Regions from separate parts of the Bradyrhizobium sp. USDA 4354 genome, predicted to be linked through region 4. Evidence: riboswitches for the same ligand, from Rfam matches in the RefSeq annotation. Region 4 holds a riboswitch; each other region holds the start of a gene.
The links. Region 4 has a riboswitch for cobalamin ahead of ACVIIV_RS30890 (energy-coupling factor ABC transporter permease). Riboswitches for the same ligand answer to the same signal wherever they lie in the genome.
Positions count from the first base shown of each region.

Region 1 (4,207 bases), 1.4 Mb from region 4:
GATGGGCGACGCCGTGAATCTCGCCTCGCGGCTCGAGGCCGTCAACAAGGTCTACGGCACCCGCATCCTGATCTCGCAGCCGACTGCGGATGCAATTGGATCGCGCCTCGAATTGCGCGAGATCGATCGTCTGGCGGTTGCGGGGCAAAGCGCGCCGCAGGCGATCTTCGAGGTGATGGCGAGACCAGGCGCACTCACCGATGCACAAGTGAGCCTGCGCACGCACTATGCCGAAGGTCTCGCCGCCTATCGCGCCCGGCGCTTCGACGAGGCCCGTGCAGCCTTCAACGCGGCGCTCGAGGCGGTGCCTGGCGACGGCCCCTCGCGCGCGATGCTCGGGCGCATCACCCAGTTCGCGCCCCATCCGCCGGATGCCAATTGGGATGGCGCCTGGCGGCTGGAGCAGAAATAGCCGTGGCTGCGGTCCGGTATGCCGGACCGAGAAAAAACGATGCTACTCCATAACGATGTTCGCCGTGACCTATTTCCCGGGCCTAGGTTTGACGTCCCTGAGGCGTCTAATGGGGACACGCCGATGACACATCTCGAGGACAGGCTCGAACGGTTCGAGACGCTCACCGCCGAATGCGAGCTGATTGCCAAGCTCGCCACCGACAGCACCAAGCGCGAGTTCTATTTGAGGCTCGCCGAGCAGTACCGCCAGCTGGCGGCAGATATGCGGCATGCGATCGCGACCAGGGCTGCGGCCTGAGCCGTCTGCAATCCGTTCTTAACGTTTGGCGCGCATCCTAGAAGCATGCGGGCGTCGTCTGATCGGCGATGGCTCGTGGTGGGAAGGCCGGGGTTCGTTGCAATGCAGCGTGCCTCGCGAGTGTCATTTGCCATGCCTGACAGGGCAATCCCATGCGCCTCGTTGGAGTGATCATATTCGCGCTCATGACGGCGGCCTGTGATCAGCAGGACATCACCGGCTCGACGACGCCAGTCTGTCCGATGCGAAACTACAGCTACAATCCACGCGACATGAACCAGTGTGTCAACGCCTGCAAAGCGTGCGACCGCGGCACAACCGTCACCTGCACGACCTCCTGCACCCTCAAGGGAGCTCGCTGAGCGGGGACCGCCTTCTGCCTTGCAGGGATCGCAACCGCGCGACGAGGTCGGTGAGGTCGCAACGCGATCGCCCACGAGACCTGACGGCTTGCGGATACCGGGAACCGATAGCGGCCCAGGGTCAAAGGCTGGCGGTGCTCCGGCACCGGAACGATTCACATGGATTAATCATTGAAGGGGGCGGGCGGGACGCGGAGTCCGATGGAATGGGTATGCTCGATCCCGGTCGATTTCTGGTGTCGTGCTCGCATTGCGATGCCTGGCCGATGGCGGCCAATGTGAAGCGGACGAGCTGGTCTGCGTCCCCGCACGAGGTCCGCTTCGTCTGCACGCGCTGCCGCCGCGAAGAGACCGCGATCGTCTCCGCCTCCGGCGAATTGACGCCCATCAAGCACGTCGATGTCCCGCCGCACGATGTCGCTGTCGCCTGGGCCCAGGCCCAACGTTTGCGAGGGCGGACCTGAGCGGCCGGCCGCCCTCCCATGGACCGGCATTGGCCGGTACGTCGATGCCAGCTTGCGGAGGTGACAACGGCCGCCGGTCGATTGACTCCCGGTCCGGACGACTCGTAGATTGAACGGTGACGGTTCTCCTTACGGAGATCAAAAGGGAACGTGGTGCGAGATTTCCCAACGCCGGGATCTTCTCAATGCCATGGCTGCCCCCGCAACTGTAAGCGGTGAATCTCTCGTCCTGTGCCACTGGGAATCTCGGTCCTGGGAAGGCGACGTAGAGGTAACGACCCGCGAGCCAGGAGACCTGCCGTCAGCCGTGGTCACACGCGAAGATGTCGGTCGGGGAGTACAGACATTAGCTTCACCGGAGCAATCGATCGCTCCGCCGTAAAGCCTCGTTCGCTGTGACGTGCCACTGACGTCATGCCGAGGTTATCATTGTGTCCCGTATTGTCACTGCCGCCAGGCGCTGCTGCGCCGGCATGGTTGCGGCCGTTTCCTTCCATTCGCTCGATCTCTCCATCGCCCGCGCACAGCAGGCCGTCGCCGAGCAGTTGCCGCCGGTCGAAGTGACCAAGCCTGACGATCAGAACCGTACGCGGGCCAGGGCGACCGGCGATGGCGACGCGGGGAGGCGCCGGGCGACGCCGAACGGAGCACCGAGCGGGACAGGCTCGTCCGGCTCCGGCAGCGAGGTGGTCGCCAACAATGGCGGCATCGTCGGCGCGGCCACGACCGTCATCACGGCGGCGGACATCGCGCATGCGCCCTCGCAGACGCTGGCCGAGATCATCGCGGTGCAGGTGCCGGGCGCCCAGATCACGACGTTCTATGGCGGCCAGATCGGTGCCAAGACCAATGTCGACCTGCGCGGCTTCGGCGCGTTCGCCACTGCCAACACCTTGGTGCTGGTCAACGGACGGCGGCTGAACGACATCGATATGGCGCAGGTGGATCTCTCCACCGTCCCGCTCAATTCGATCGAACGTATCGAGGTCACCCGCGGCAATTCCGGTGCTGTGCTCTATGGTGACAATGCGGTCGGCGGCGTGATCAACATCGTCACCAAAAACGGTGTCGGCGGCCCGCCCGCGACAGCGCGCATCGAGGCCGGCTTCGGCTCGTTCAACACCAGGCTGGGTAACGTCTCGACCTTGCTCAATTCCGGTCCATGGTCGACCTCGTTCTACGGCAATGCCGTCAGGACCGATGGCTATCGCGACAACAATCGATACTCCCAGGCGAACGGCGTCGGCAATCTGAACTATACGACGCCGGGCCTGACTGCTTTCCTGACCGTCACCGGTGACAATCAGGAGTTGCGACTGCCGGGCGGCCGCACGGTCGATCCGTCGATCGGCGTCGACGAGCTCGCGACCAGCCGGCGCGGGACCAGCACGCCTTTCAATTACGCCAACCAGCAGGGTTTCAGCGCGACGGCGGGCTTCACCAAGACCCTGGTCAACGGCGTCGATCTCATCGTCGACGGCGGCCTGCGCGACAAGAAACAGCAGAGCGCGTTCTTCTCGAGCCCGACGCCGGTTCCGGCTTTCTTCACGTCGACCTATGTCGAGGCCGATCTGACGACATGGTCGATCACGCCGCGCCTCAGCGTGAAGAGCCTTCTGCTCGGGATGCCGTCGCAGCTCTTGACCGGCATCGACTATTACGATGCGGGCTTTCAGCAGAACCGCGGCGCCGGCCAGGGCCTCGCCCCCTGGCACAATTACGACCTCAGGCAGCGGACGGTGGCGGGCTATGTCCAGCACACGCTGGGTGTCGCGCCGACGACCGACATCTCCTACGGCGCACGGGTGCAGAACGTCAATCTCTCGGCCCGGGACAATTTTGATCCGGCGGCTCCGTTCAATGCCGACATCGGTGCGCTTCCGCTGAGAAGCGATGAGACTCAATTTGCGCTGCACCTCGGTGCCGAGCATCGTCTCAGCGATAGCGTCGCGCTGTTCGGCCGGGTGGCGCGCGCCTTCCGCACGCCTGACGTCGACGAGCGGGTGTCGTCAGGCCCTTCATTCGACCCGTTGTTCAATCCGCTTCCGCAGACGTTTCAGCTCAAGACCCAGACCTCGCAGGACATCGAGGGCGGGCTGCGCATCAGAGGGGGGGGGGCGGACTGCAGATGCAAAGCAGTCTCTATCTGATGGACCTCGCCAGCGAGATCCATTTCAATCCGATCCTGTTCTACAACACCAATCTCGATCCGACCCGCCGTTACGGCTCGGAGACCAGTGTCGCCTATCGCATCAACGATGCACTGCTGGTGCGTTCCGGCATGGCCTATACCCGGGCTGTCTTCCGCGAAGGCATCTGGGCGGGCAACGACGTGCCGCTGGTGTCGCGCTACACCGCGAGTGCGGGCCTCACCTGGAACATCTGGCAGAACTATCTGGTGTTTGATGCCACCGCGCGTTTCTGGAGCGAGCGTCGCATGGACAATGACCAGGCCGGAACCCAGAGGCCTATCCCTGCGAATGGCACGATCGACGTCAAGCTCAGCGGTCAATATGAGCGGTACTTCTGGTCGTTCAGCGTCAACAATCTGCTAAACGCGCTCTACTACGACTATGCCATCGCAAGCACCTTCACGGATGGACGCTTCAGCGCCTATCCGCTGCCCGGTCGCACCTATCTGCTCAAGGCCGGCGCCAAATTCTGATCGA
Region 1 covers NZ_JBSSDC010000001.1:5,254,822-5,259,028, forward strand. The annotation lists gene ACVIIV_RS24315 (adenylate/guanylate cyclase domain-containing protein) at 1-412, shown strand, start outside; gene ACVIIV_RS24320 (hypothetical protein) at 536-712, shown strand; gene ACVIIV_RS24325 (hypothetical protein) at 1,281-1,538, shown strand; cobalamin riboswitch at 1,642-1,855, shown strand; partial or broken gene ACVIIV_RS24330 (TonB-dependent receptor) at 1,970-4,203, shown strand.
Region 1: another riboswitch for cobalamin. It lies ahead of ACVIIV_RS24330 (TonB-dependent receptor); the one in region 4 lies ahead of ACVIIV_RS30890 (energy-coupling factor ABC transporter permease).

Region 2 (4,207 bases), 3.0 Mb from region 4:
GAGGATCAGCTTTGTCGAGAAGAGAGCCAAGCCCGGATCAACGGCCTCGCGGATCGAATGCAGCCCGCAGTTGGCGGGCGGCAGCGACCATGTTCGCTAGCGCCGGCCGAACCTCCTCCCATTTGCGCGTCTTCAGGCCGCAGTCCGGATTGACCCAGAGCTGCGTATCCTGCAGCCGGGTCCGAGCCAACGCCATCAGCTCCTTCATTTCGCTGGTCTCGGGAACGCGTGGAGAGTGGATGTCGTACACGCCCGGCCCGATCTGATTTGGATACTCGTAGTTCCTGAACGCGTCGAGTAGTTCCATTTTCGAGCGCGACGTCTCGATCGAGATGACATCTGCGTCCATTGCAGCGATCGCACCGATGATGTCGTTGAACTCCGAGTAGCACATATGTGTGTGAATTTGCGTTTCATCGGCGACGCCCGATGAGCAGATGCTGAAGCAATCCACGGCCCAGTCGAGATAGGCCGTCCAATCCGATCGACGCAACGGCATTCCTTCGCGCAGTGCGGCTTCGTCGATCTGGATCATTGTCGCACCAGCATTCTCGAGATCGCGAACTTCGTCTCGGATCGCGAGCGCAATCTGGCGGCAGACCTCGCTTCTGGGAATATCATCGCGAACAAAGGACCAGTTCAAGATCGTCACCGGTCCGGTCAACATCGCCTTCATCGGCTTCCTCGTTAGTGATTGCGCGTAGCGCCACCAGTCCACCGTGATAGGCCTCGGCCGCACTACATCGCCAAACAGGATCGGTGGCCTGACGCAGCGCGAGCCGTAGGACTGCACCCATCCGTTCCTGGTAAATGCGAAGCCGGCGAGTTGCTCGCCGAAGTACTGCACCATGTCATTGCGCTCGAACTCGCCGTGCACGAGGACGTCGAGACCGATGTCCTCCTGCCAACGTACGGCGCGCGCAGTCTCCTCCTTGAGGAACCTGTCGTATTGCTCGTCACTTATCGCGCCTCGCGCATGCGCCGCACGGGCATTCCGGACCTCTGTGGTCTGCGGAAACGATCCGATGGTCGTGGTAGGAAAAGCCGGTAGTCCGAAACGGTTGCTTTGGATCTCGGCACGACGGGCAAATGGGCTGGCGCGCCGACGCATGGTCTGATCGATCGCTTTCATCCGTACAGCGACATTGGCATCACGGATTTTCGGCGAAGACCGGCGGCCACTCGCGGCACATTCCGACTCGGCAAGAGATAGCGCAACATTCTGGTCGCCTGCGAGTGCCCGCGCCAGGATCGTAAGCTCCCGCATCTTCTGGACCGCGAAAGAAAGCCAGCTCTTGACGTCGGAAGCGAGCCCGGTTTCGAGTTCAACATCGACCGGCACATGAAGCAGCGAGCAGGATGGAGCAATCTGTACACGATCCTTGCCGAGCTTCTCAATCGCGGGTTCGAGCCGCTGGCGCAGCGACGACAAATTCGACCGCCATACATTCCGGCCGTCGACGACACCGAGCGACATGACGAGATCACTTCGGCCGCCAGCGATGATCTGGTCCAACAACTGTGGCGCTCGAACCAGATCGAGGTGCAGTCCGGCAACCGGCAGGCTCAAGGCGGTGTCCAAATTGTCCCCGAGCTCGCCGAAATAGCTGGCAACTAAGATCTTGATGGCCGGCCCCTCCTTGGTGAGCCGGTCATAGGCATGTCGCAACGATTGTCGCGCCCTCTCATCCAGATCAAGAACCAGGCAGGGTTCGTCGAACTGAACCCAATTTGCCCCACGTCTGGCCAATTCCTGCAGAACCTCGATATAGGCCGGTATCAGTTCATCCAGTAATGAGAGTGGCTGGAACGCAGGATCGGGACTCTTGCCGAGCTTTAGGAATGTGACCGGCCCGATCAGGACAGGGCGGGTCTGAAAGCCAAGGGCCTTGGCTTCGTCATACTCCTCGATCGGCTTGCGAGAGCATAGCCTAAAAGTCTGTCCCCTGTGAAACTCGGGGACCATGTAGTGGTAGTTGGTGTCGAACCACTTGGTCATCTCCTGCGCGGGTGCGCCAAATCCGCGCGGTCCGTGACCGCAACTCGCATCCTGATCGTCGCATTGTGATCCGCGGGCCATAGCGAAGTACGTCTTGAGCGAAATGGATTCGGCGTTCGAGGCGTAGATCTCCGGGATGGCGCCAACCATGAAACTTGTGTCGAGCACCTGGTCATACAGCGAGAAATCGTTCGATGGAATGACCGTGACTCCGATAGATCTCTGACGAGCCCAGTTCGCGGCACGCAGGCCAGCTGCGTCCTCGAGCAACTGCTGTTCGCTGCTTTTTCCGGCCCAATAGCTTTCTAGAGCGAGTTTGAGCTCGCGCCTTGGACCGATGCGTGGCGTTCCGAGCGTGGCAACCGGAAGGGAGAGAAGAGACATAGCGTTAACCCCATGTTGGGGGCAAAGGCCAGGGCGGACGCAGGCAGGGGAAGTCGCGCGGTGCGACGGCTGCTTGGCGCACCACCGGGACACCCCGCCCGTGGACGAATATATTGTCGGGGCAGGTCTCCTGGCTCGCGGTTCATCGCTGCTGTCCGGCCTTCCCGAAGCCGCGCAGGCTTCAGTGACATCGTTGGACAGCGGCTCGCCGCTCACAGTTGCGGGGGCAGCGCCGGCATTTTCACCGGCTTCCCTCTTAGCTCCGGATCAAGTGGAAACCGGAGAACCTCGACGACTTGGATTATCGGCAAGAGAAGTCTTCCGTCAACCTCTCAGATTATGTCTCAAGCTGATGCTGCGAGATCTGCTACGCGAATGATCGTGCATCTCTATCGTTGAGACGATGTAGAAGCGCTCTCCAATCAGCGATATCGGAATGACCATCGCAGCTGCCCGCGGGCCGCACGCCAGATCGAAGGGACAAACGCGGCTTGCGCGGTCGGGACTGCTGGCTCGAGCTGAACGCATTTGATGCGAGTCCCGGCTTCCCAACGGTTCTTGAGTACGTCCGCCATTCAGCCCCCCTTCTCGACCAACAGGATCCGTGTTGAATAAGCCCAAGACACCTGCCGAAAGCCAGCAACATACCCGGCGAGCACGTGATTTGCGGGGCCAGCCAGACCTCAAATGCTCGGCGGTGAAGATCGGCTTTCGCGTCGTTGGGCATCGAGTGCAAAGCTCAGCTGGCTGAGGCTGCTCTCGACTTCCGGAGCGCCGCATGTCGCGAAAGGAGCGCCAATCGCGCCGTGGCCCCTTGGCCGTAAGTGCCAAAAGGCATGGCAGAGATCGAAAACCCACATTCCGACAACGATAGCGAACCAAACGATTCAATGGCGGCAAACGTGCTCCCAATTCTCATTAGGAACTCGGCGCCGAGGCATTCCCCTGCGCCGTCGAATATCCAGTGCGTGACGAGGATGCATAAGCCGCGCTGGAAAGGCTGAACGGAAACATCGAAACGTGCGCAAGTCGGAAAGTCGACAAAGCGGACACAAAACCGGTGCGAATTGCCGTCTATTGCGTGGCACGAAGAATGCAGGTCCTCGGCATGCCCAGTCCCTCCTGCTGGGCATGTCCAGCACAGCAAATTGAGGCTGTCGTTGGCAGTGAAGTTAGCGGCGCGTGACATAGAGGGGAGCGCCTGCTCGCACGGGACACCGTCGGTCTCCCCGTCGCGTCGCCGCTAACTTCTTGCGCTCGCGCATAACAGGTTGAAGGTTGCTCGCTTTGGAATGACGTGTGGATGAAACCAGATAGGCTGACAGTTATGAGGAAAATGTCTGCAAGACGCGCGTTATGGTTTTGTCTCTGTCAATCCCTGATCTGCTTGGCCGGGCTGGCTCCGACGAGCAACAGTGTTCGCGCCAACGAGAGCCCCCTTATCGAAAGATTCAAGTCGACGTGGCGAGCGCAAGACGGCGAGACAATAGATGAAATTATCTCCAAGGTCTCGAAGGTGGCACAGTTCGTCCCGCGAATGTGGGGCGTCGCTGAACTTGACCAAAATGACCATGTGCTCATTTGGTGGGCCAGGCACCGAGATGAGACATTAGGCGAACAGAAGGTTATCGCCTGGAAGATCGCGCACGACGGCACGTTTCAACTTGCGTCGACTTATGCAAAGCCGATGGAATTGGGCTGGCGCGCCCTGGCGCTCTCGTTGATCGCCAGTGAAGTCAAGGATGGCGAAAGGGACGCAAATCTTCGCTTTCTGCATGATCCGAGCAACTTCAACTTTGTGACGACCACGCAAGGCCGGCTCGG
Region 2 covers NZ_JBSSDC010000001.1:3,614,936-3,619,142, reverse strand. The annotation lists gene metE (5-methyltetrahydropteroyltriglutamate--homocysteine S-methyltransferase) at 38-2,383, opposite strand; cobalamin riboswitch at 2,487-2,689, opposite strand; gene ACVIIV_RS16650 (nodulate formation efficiency C protein) at 3,900-4,207, shown strand, end outside.
Region 2: another riboswitch for cobalamin. It lies ahead of metE (5-methyltetrahydropteroyltriglutamate--homocysteine S-methyltransferase); the one in region 4 lies ahead of ACVIIV_RS30890 (energy-coupling factor ABC transporter permease).

Region 3 (4,207 bases), 3.0 Mb from region 4:
GGGGTAGCGATCAGCACGGCCATCGGCTGGATGCAGCGGGTCGAGGAGACCGGCAGCGTTGAGCCTGGCCAGATGGGCGGTCACAAGCCGAAGGCGGTGTCGGGAGACCACGCAGTCTGGCTGTCGCAGCGGATCAAGGACGGCGATTTCACTATACGCGGTCTCGTTGCCGAGCTTGCCGGTCGCGGTCTGAAGGTCGACTACCACTCGGTGTGGGACTTCGTGCATGCCGAGAAGCTCAGCTTCAAAAAAAAGCGTGGCGGCTGGCGAACGCGATCGAGCCGAGGTCGCGCGGCGGCGAGCCCAGTGGGCAAAGTATCAAGGACGCGTCGAAGCTGAACGGCTGGTTTTCATCGACGAGACCTGGACCAGGACCGATATGGCCCCCTTGCGGGGATGGGCGCCGCGCGGGAGCAGACTTCACGCAAAGGTCCCCCACGGCCGCTGGAAGACCATGACCTTCCTGGCGGCCCTGCGCCACGACCGGATCGATGCGCCATGGTTCATCGAGGGGCCAATCGATGGCGTGAGCTTCCGCACCTATGTCGAGAAGGTTCTCCTGCCGACCCTTCAGCCCGGCGACATCGTCGTCCTGGATAATCTCGGCAGTCACAGGAGCAAAGCCGTCCGCCAGCTCATCCGTTCAGTCGGGGCCAAGCTCTTCTTCCTACCAAAATACTCGCCCGACCTGAACCCGATCGAACAGGTCTTTGCCAAGCTCAAGCACCTCGTCCGCAAAGCTGCCGCGCGAACCGTCGACGCGGTCTGCGCCGCAATCGGCCACGCACTCGATGCCTTCACCGCCGATGAATGCGCCAACTACCTCAGAAATTCAGGGTATCGAACTTAATGCCATCGCGCTTTAGTGCAAAACAGCCGAATGCTCAGGTGATTTGGGATGGCATGTCGCGAACTGGGGCTTTGCAGTGTCCATCAGAAGAGGAGCCTCTTCTGATGCCCCTGATCGCGCTCGATCTTTTGCTCGATGGTCCTGCATCAGCCGAGTCCTTGGTATTTCGAAAGTGAGACCGGATGGACTTTACCTCAACTCGCGGGGGCTCCAGCAGTCGGGCAGCGCGGGCCCGCAAGAGAACTTATCGGTTTCCCGTCCGCAGACGCAGCGGCTTTCGAACAGCAGTTGACGGAGATCGCCAATGCAGGTGGCGGCGTGCCGATGCAAGTCTCCGTTCATCAAGTCGGCGCATCCTTACCTGAGGGACAGCCCCTTAGGGAGGCGGTAACACGAATACTCGATGCTACCGCATTTCGGAAGGTCTCCGGCGATGCTGATCGCCGCCGGGCCCGCGCCGACCACGAGAACGTCCCAGACGCGGTCGTCGTCCACGCCGTTCACACCTCATCCTGACGAAACTGATGGCGGGGCGGCGTGGTCCGTTCGGGCGGCGCTTCGAGGCCCGCTTGGGACAGAGTCGGCTCCGGTGTCCGCTCCCGCAGCGACTCGATCCGGGTAATCAAGGCAACTTTTTTTCGTTCGGAGCCGGCATTCGCGCGATCGCGGCCAGTCTCCACGTGGACTGTTCCGGGAAGCCAACGTCGCGCAGTGCCTGCGGCGTTTGGCGTGGTTCGACCATCCCGAGCGTTGCCCACAGCTGAGCCATCTTGTCAATGCGCTCGTAATACGTGCGGCCGCGAACGTCGCGCAGCCAGTCCTCCCGCAGCAACGCGTGCTGGAGACGTTGCAGCCCTTGGGTCATCAAACGGATCGGTGACGTTAGCGCTCGCTCGCTCGAAAGCGGCAGAGCTCAGCACTTGGTCGGGCACGCGCGCGCCCCAGAAGCTCGGGAATGACAAATATGTGCTAGGGGAGTAATCGGCGCTGGAGTTGCACGATGCTTCGTCGGTCTGCCAGGGCAGGCCGAGCCAGCGCGTGAGCGCATTCCTGGGTGGCCAGGGCGCCTTTACATTTAAGATCGTGGCGCGGATCGGGCTGCGCAGCGCAGCATGGCTGATCGGCCTCGTTGCCGTCTGCGAGATTGTCCGGCTGCTCAATCCGCTCGGGCGTGGTCGTACGATCTCGACTTGAACGACGAGGCGTGACGACATCGCGTCTTTGGACTTTTCCGTCAGGGAGGCACGGCGCGATCTGCGCCGTGCATCGAGGAGCACTTCGTACGCTCCTCGGCACCGAACCGCAGGGCGCGTTGACGAGCACGATCTTCGCGCGGCTCGGGCGCAGCACGGCTTAGGTCTTGCCAAGCCGCCCGCCGAAATTCCCGCATTCCACAGCCAATCTGAGCGGAAGCTCAAACGAATCGTTGACACTCGCTCGCGAATATCACCACATGTGGGCGTCACGGTTCCGCTAGATCGCAAGATTTAGTGGCTAAGAGGGAAGCCGGTGAACTGCGCCAGAAGGCGCGGAATTCCGGCGCTGCCCCCGCAACTGTCAGCAGCGAGCTGCCTCCGACAATCGTCACTGGTGCTTTCGTGCCGGGAAGACGGGATGCGAGCGACGACCTGCGAGCCAGGAGACCTGCCGTGACGATCTGAACGTCCACGGGCGGGGTGTCCGGCGGTCGCTTGCATGCACCGTCCGGCATTTTGCTGCGGGCGTTTCTGCAGCGTCCTTCCCTATCAGCCCCGTTCAAATACAACGCGCGCATCACGGGGCCTATTGATGTCACTGAACCTTCACGACGCGGAAACTTCCTCCGCACCCATCATCCAGTTGCGTCCACAGTCGCTGGCGCCCGCTTCGAGCGAGCCGGCCATGCAGATCATTCGCCGCAACGGCAAGGTCACGCCGTTCGATTCCGCCAAGATCGCGGTTGCCATGACCAAGGCGTTCCTCGCGGTCGAGGGCACCACCGCGGTTGCCTCGCGCCGCGTCCATGAGAGCGTCGAGCAGCTCACAGTTGAAGTTGTCAGCGCGCTGATGCGGCGGGCCGGCGAGGGGCGTACGTTCCATATCGAGGACGTGCAGGACCAGGTCGAGCTCGCCTTGATGCGCAGCGAGCACCACAAGGTCGCGCGCGCCTATGTGCTGTACCGCGAAGAGCGAGCGCGCCAGCGAGCCGAGGAGGCAGCCACCGAGGCGACCCCTGCCGCGGCGCCGTCACTCCATGTCACGCTCCCCGACGGCTCGCGCGTTGGTCTCGATAGCAGGCGCCTCGCGCTGATCATCGGTGAAGCCTGCGCCGGCCTCGATGGTGTGTCTGCCGCCCCCGTTCTGGCCGAGACCACCCGCAACCTCTACGACGGCATCAGCCAGGAAGAGCTGGCGCTGGCCTCCATCATGGCCGCGCGCACGCTGGTCGAGCAGGAACCGAACTACGCCTATGTCAGCGCGCGTCTGTTGCTCGACAAGCTTCGCGGCGAAGTGCTGTCCTATGTCCATGGCGCCCCGACGTCCGCCTCGCAGGCGGATATGGCAACCCGCTATGGCGAGTATTTCCCGGCCTATGTGAAGACCGGCATCACGGCCGAGCTGCTCGATCCTGATTTGGCCCGTTTCGACCTCGGCCGGATCGCCGCCGCGCTCAAGCCGGAGCGCGACCTGAACTTCCAGTTCCTCGGCCTCCAGACGCTCTACGACCGCTACTTCATGCACGTGCGCGGAAAGCGCATCGAATTGCCCCAGGCCTTCTTCATGCGCGTCGCGATGGGGCTGGCGGTCCGCGAGATCGATCGCGAAGCCAAGGCGATCGAGTTCTACGATCTGCTGTCGTCGTTCGACTTCATGGCCTCGACTCCGACACTGTTCAATTCGGGTACGCTGCGCCCGCAGCTGTCCTCCTGCTTCCTCACCACCGTCTCCGACGATCTCGACAGCATCTTCAAGTCGATCAAAGACAATGCGCTGCTCGCAAAATACTCCGGCGGCCTCGGCAACGACTGGACGCCGGTCCGCGGCCTCGGCGCCCATATCAAGGGCACCAACGGCGAAAGCCAGGGCATCATCCCGTTCCTGAAGGTCGCCAACGACACCGCGATCGCCGTCAACCAAGGGGGCAAGCGCAAAGGCGCGGTGTGCGCCTATCTGGAGACCTGGCACGTCGACATGGAGGAATTCCTCGATCTGCGCAAGAACACCGGCGACGATCGTCGCCGTACCCACGACATGAATACCGCCAACTGGGTGCCGGACCTCTTCATGCAGCGTGTCGACACCGATAGCGAATGGACACTGTTCTCGCCGGACGAGACGCCGGACTTGCATGATCTCTACGGCGAGGCGTTCAAGTCG
Region 3 covers NZ_JBSSDC010000001.1:3,566,645-3,570,851, forward strand. The annotation lists one part of gene ACVIIV_RS16470 (IS630 family transposase) at 1-246, shown strand, start outside; one part of gene ACVIIV_RS16470 (IS630 family transposase) at 248-850, shown strand; gene ACVIIV_RS16475 (hypothetical protein) at 1,473-1,715, opposite strand; gene ACVIIV_RS16480 (hypothetical protein) at 1,889-2,044, shown strand; cobalamin riboswitch at 2,299-2,516, shown strand; gene ACVIIV_RS16485 (ribonucleoside-diphosphate reductase subunit alpha) at 2,639-4,207, shown strand, end outside.
Region 3: another riboswitch for cobalamin. It lies ahead of ACVIIV_RS16485 (ribonucleoside-diphosphate reductase subunit alpha); the one in region 4 lies ahead of ACVIIV_RS30890 (energy-coupling factor ABC transporter permease).

Region 4 (4,207 bases):
CGCGGCTTGTCGGTGACGACGCCCGCCATCTCCCCTGGTGCCAGCGTGCCGGCGTCGACCACCTCCAGGCTCGAGCCAAGCTCGCGCGCCAGCACCGAGATCGCGGCGCCGCCACCCGCAAAGTTCGCCATCATCGCGATGGTCACTTCTTGCGGATAGGCTGACACACCCTGCGCGACGATGCCGTGGTCGCCGGCGAAGATGATGATCGGGACCCGCGAAGCGCGGGGCTGCTCCGTCGCCTGCAAACCTGCAAGCTCGATCGCGAGCTGCTCGAGCCGGCCGAGTGCGCCGGTCGGCTTCGTCAGTTGCGCTTGCCGCGCAATGGCCGCCTCGCGATGGACCGCGGAGACCTCCGGGCAGTTCTGGTAAACCCATTCGGGAAGCATGCTGCCTCACTCAACGCCGGCGCTTGAGAATGTAGCTGTCCATGATCCAGCCATGCCGTTCGCGCGCCTCTTGCCGCAACGCGACGATGCGCGGGCCGATCTCGGCCAGCGCGCCGGACATGATGATCTGGTCGGGCATGCCGAGATAGGCACCCCACCAGATCTGCAAGCCCTCTGGATCCAGCGACTGGAACGCGGTGCCGCCGTCGAGCATCACCACCACGGTATCGACACCTTGCGGCCAGCCGCCGTCGCGCAAGCGCCGCCCCGTCGTGACCAGGAACGGCTCGCCGATGTCGTTGAGCGGCAGTGCATGCGCCGCGCACAGCGCCTGGATCGAGGTGATGCCGGGCACGACTTCGATCGTCGGCAAGGGATCGAGCCGCCGCGCAATGCGCAGCGAGGAGTCATAGAGCGACGGATCGCCCCAGATCAGCAGCGCAACCTTGCCATCGCCTTCGAGGTGCCTCGCGATCGTCTGGGACCAGGCCGCGGCCACCGCATCGTGCCAATCGTCCACGCCCTTGCGGTAGTCCGCCTCGGCTGCATCGCGCACGGGAAGGTCGAATTCGGCAATGCGCGTCGTTTTGTTGGTGAGCACGCCGGCGCAGATCGTGCGCCTGAGATCAGCGAGATCAGACTTCGCAGTCCCCTTGCGCGGGATCAGGACGAGATCGGCCGCGTTGATGGCTTGGATCGCGGCGCGCGTGAGCTGCTCGGGATCGCCGCAACCGATGCCTATCAGGGAGAGCGTGAGCATCGCGAGCGCGACGGGCGGCCATCACGGCCGCCCTTTCGCTTGTCTCTCAGGCCGCGTTGTGCAGGCGCGGGGTGACGAGGCCGGGCGCGGTGACGCCACGCAGCGACTTCGCCAGCGCCAGCACGGCGAGATCCGCGAGCGGCTCGATCACGATCACCAGCGCATAGGACCCGGCAAACGCCGCGATGTTGGCGAGGTTGGTCGCACCGAAGCCGGAGCCGTAGAGCGCCCAGAACGCCACCCAGGCGACGATGCCGGACTGATAGGCGGTCGAGAGCGCCAGCGCCTGGCGGTATTGCAGATCGACGTAGGCCGTATTGCGCGGAATGATCCGGCTCGCCAGCGCCTTAATCGCGAACAGCGGCACCAGCAGCGTGGTGACGTTCATGCCATATTGCGGCAGGTCGGTCGGCACGAACAACACACCCTGGAGCAAGAGGCCGAACGCGAGGCCGAAGGCCGCCGGCGCAGCACCAAACAGCAGGAACAGGGTCGAGCCGAGGATGAAGTGCACCTCGGAGACGCCGACCGGGAAATGCGGCAGGACCTGGAAGAAGGTGAAGACGAGGCCCGTGGTGGCGAGCGTGCGCGCCGCGAACGAGCGGGCGCCCTGCTCGCGCACGGTTTCGGCCGCAAGCTTCAACGCAACACCGCCTGCGGCGATGCCGGTTGCGTAACTCAACACGAGCTTGGCGCCCGTCACGACCTCGGGTTCGATATGCATGGCTCAATTCCTTCCTGCCGTCACACCCGACGGCCTTGGCCTCAAAACGTGCAGGGCCGGTCTCCTGGCTCGCGGTTCACAGGGGTTCTCCGGCCTTCCCGGACCTTGCGGCCCAGTGGCTGATCGGAGCCCCTCACCGCTTACAGTCGCGGGGGCGGCTGGGGTTTTGGACGCCGCAACTGGGTCCGCCCACCCCCATTCCCGATTATGCTCAGGCGCTTTGCGCCGCGTCGAGCACCATGCCTCTCTTGTGTGCCCCTTTCGCCGAGCCGGCGTCAAGGGGCGAACCGCTGCCGGAGCCGTCATGACGGATAATCCCCCGCCAGCGCGCCGAACAGAATCACGGCCGCGGTGGAAGCGGCCCCGCCGCGCGCAAGCTGCTCGGCGAGCTCGGCAATGGTGGTGCGGACCAGCCGTTCGTCAGACCGCCCGAGGGATTCGGCGAACAGCGCCGGGGTGGTTGGGGCAAGCCCATGTTCGATCAATTTTGCGGCAAGCGCCGGAAAGGTGCGCCGGCCCATATAGACCACGGTCGTGGCCTCGGGATCAGCCAGCGCTGCCCAATTCAGGTTCGGCGGCAGCTCGCCAGTCACATCAGCACCGGTGATGAACTGCACCCGGCGAGAGGTATGCCGACGGGTCAGGGGGATGCCGGCCTGGGCGGCGGCGACACAGGCGGACGTGACACCGGGAACGATCTCGTAGCCGATGCCGGCTTCGCGCAACGTTTCCAGCTCCTCCTCGAGCCGGCCGAAAACGCCGGCATCGCCGGACTTGAGCCGCACCACGCGCGCGCCGGTTGCGGCATAATCGACCAAGAGACGGTTGACGTGGTGCTGCTTGGTCGAGGGACGCCCGGCCCGCTTTCCCACCGCGACGAGATTGGCGCCGGGCCGGGCGAGATCGAGGATCGCACCGGAGGCAAGATCGTCATAGAGCACGACATCGGCCTCGCGCAGCCGCGCGGCGCCCTTCACCGTCAGGAGCTCGGGATCGCCGGGGCCGGCGGAGACGAAAGAGACAAAACCGCTCACCGGTCCTCCGCGATTAGATGGAAGAACGTGCCCGTGGCATGGCCTCGGCGCGAGCCGGTCTCGGCAATGACCGTGCCGGTTGCGTCGTGCACGACCGCCAGCGGCGTATCAGGCTGGGCAACGATGGTCGAATAGTGGAACTCGTGGCCGCGCAGGCGCGCGCCGACCTCATGCCCCGGCATCGGTGCAGCCAGTTCGGCAAGACGATAGCCGAGATGCATGCGGCGCTTGGCAAAGCTGGTCTCCAGGCCGAGCAGCCCCGCCATCTCATGACGGACGCCGTCGGCGTCGGTCAAAACGGCGCCCAGCACCATATAACCCCCGCATTCGCCATGCACGGGCCGTGTCTCCGCGAAGCCGCGAAGGCCGCTGCGAAAGCGTGCATTGGCCGCGATCCTGCCGGCATGAAGCTCGGGATAGCCGCCGGGCAGCCAGCACACGTCGGCGCTCGCATCGGGCGCTTCATCGGCCAGCGGCGAGAACGGCACGATCTCGGCGCCCGCCGCGCGCCAGGCCTCCAGCATATGTGGATAGACGAAGGAGAAAGCGGCGTCACGGGCCAGTGCAATGCGTTGGCCGGGCGGCGTCACATTCAGACCGCTCGTCGTCACTTGTGGTGACCAGCTGGCTGCCGATCGCAGCACCGCATTGAGATCGACATGCTCGGCGACAAAACGCGCGGCCTCGTCGATCAGCTTGCCGATCTCGGCCTGCTCCTCGGCCTGCACGAGGCCAAGATGCCGCTTCGGCAGGCTGATCTCGGCATGGCGCGGCAGCGCGCCGAACACGTCAATGCCGGAATCCTTCAGCGCGCGCCGCACGAGATCTTCGTGCCGCGGGCTGGCGACGCGGTTGAGCACGACGCCCGCAAGGCGCACGCCGGCGCGGTAATCACGAAGGCCTGCGGCGATCGCCGCCGCAGTTTGCGCCTGGCCCGACGGATCGATCACCAGAACCACCGGCCAGCCCAGCATCTCCGCAATGTCGGCGGTGGCACCGGTGCCGGAGACGCCACGTGCAGCAACACCGTCGAACAGGCCCATCGAGCCCTCGACGAGCACGATATCGGCGTCCGCACCGCGGCTGACGAGATGCGCGATTGCTCCGCGGTCCATCGCCCAGCTGTCGACGTTGACGGAGGCGCGCCCCGTGGCGGCGGCGTGGAACGCCGGATCGATGTAGTCGGGTCCGCTCTTGAAGCACTGCACGTTGAGGCCGCGATTGCGCCAGGAGCGGGCGAGCGCCAGCGTCAGCGTGGTCTTGCCGACGCCGGAAGCAGGTGCGGAGATGACGAGGCCGG
Region 4 covers NZ_JBSSDC010000001.1:6,611,983-6,616,189, forward strand. The annotation lists gene cobT (nicotinate-nucleotide--dimethylbenzimidazole phosphoribosyltransferase) at 1-389, opposite strand, end outside; gene cobF (precorrin-6A synthase (deacetylating)) at 400-1,149, opposite strand; gene ACVIIV_RS30890 (energy-coupling factor ABC transporter permease) at 1,196-1,873, opposite strand; cobalamin riboswitch at 1,911-2,130, opposite strand; gene cobA (uroporphyrinogen-III C-methyltransferase) at 2,176-2,907, opposite strand; gene ACVIIV_RS30900 (cobyrinate a,c-diamide synthase) at 2,904-4,207, opposite strand, start outside.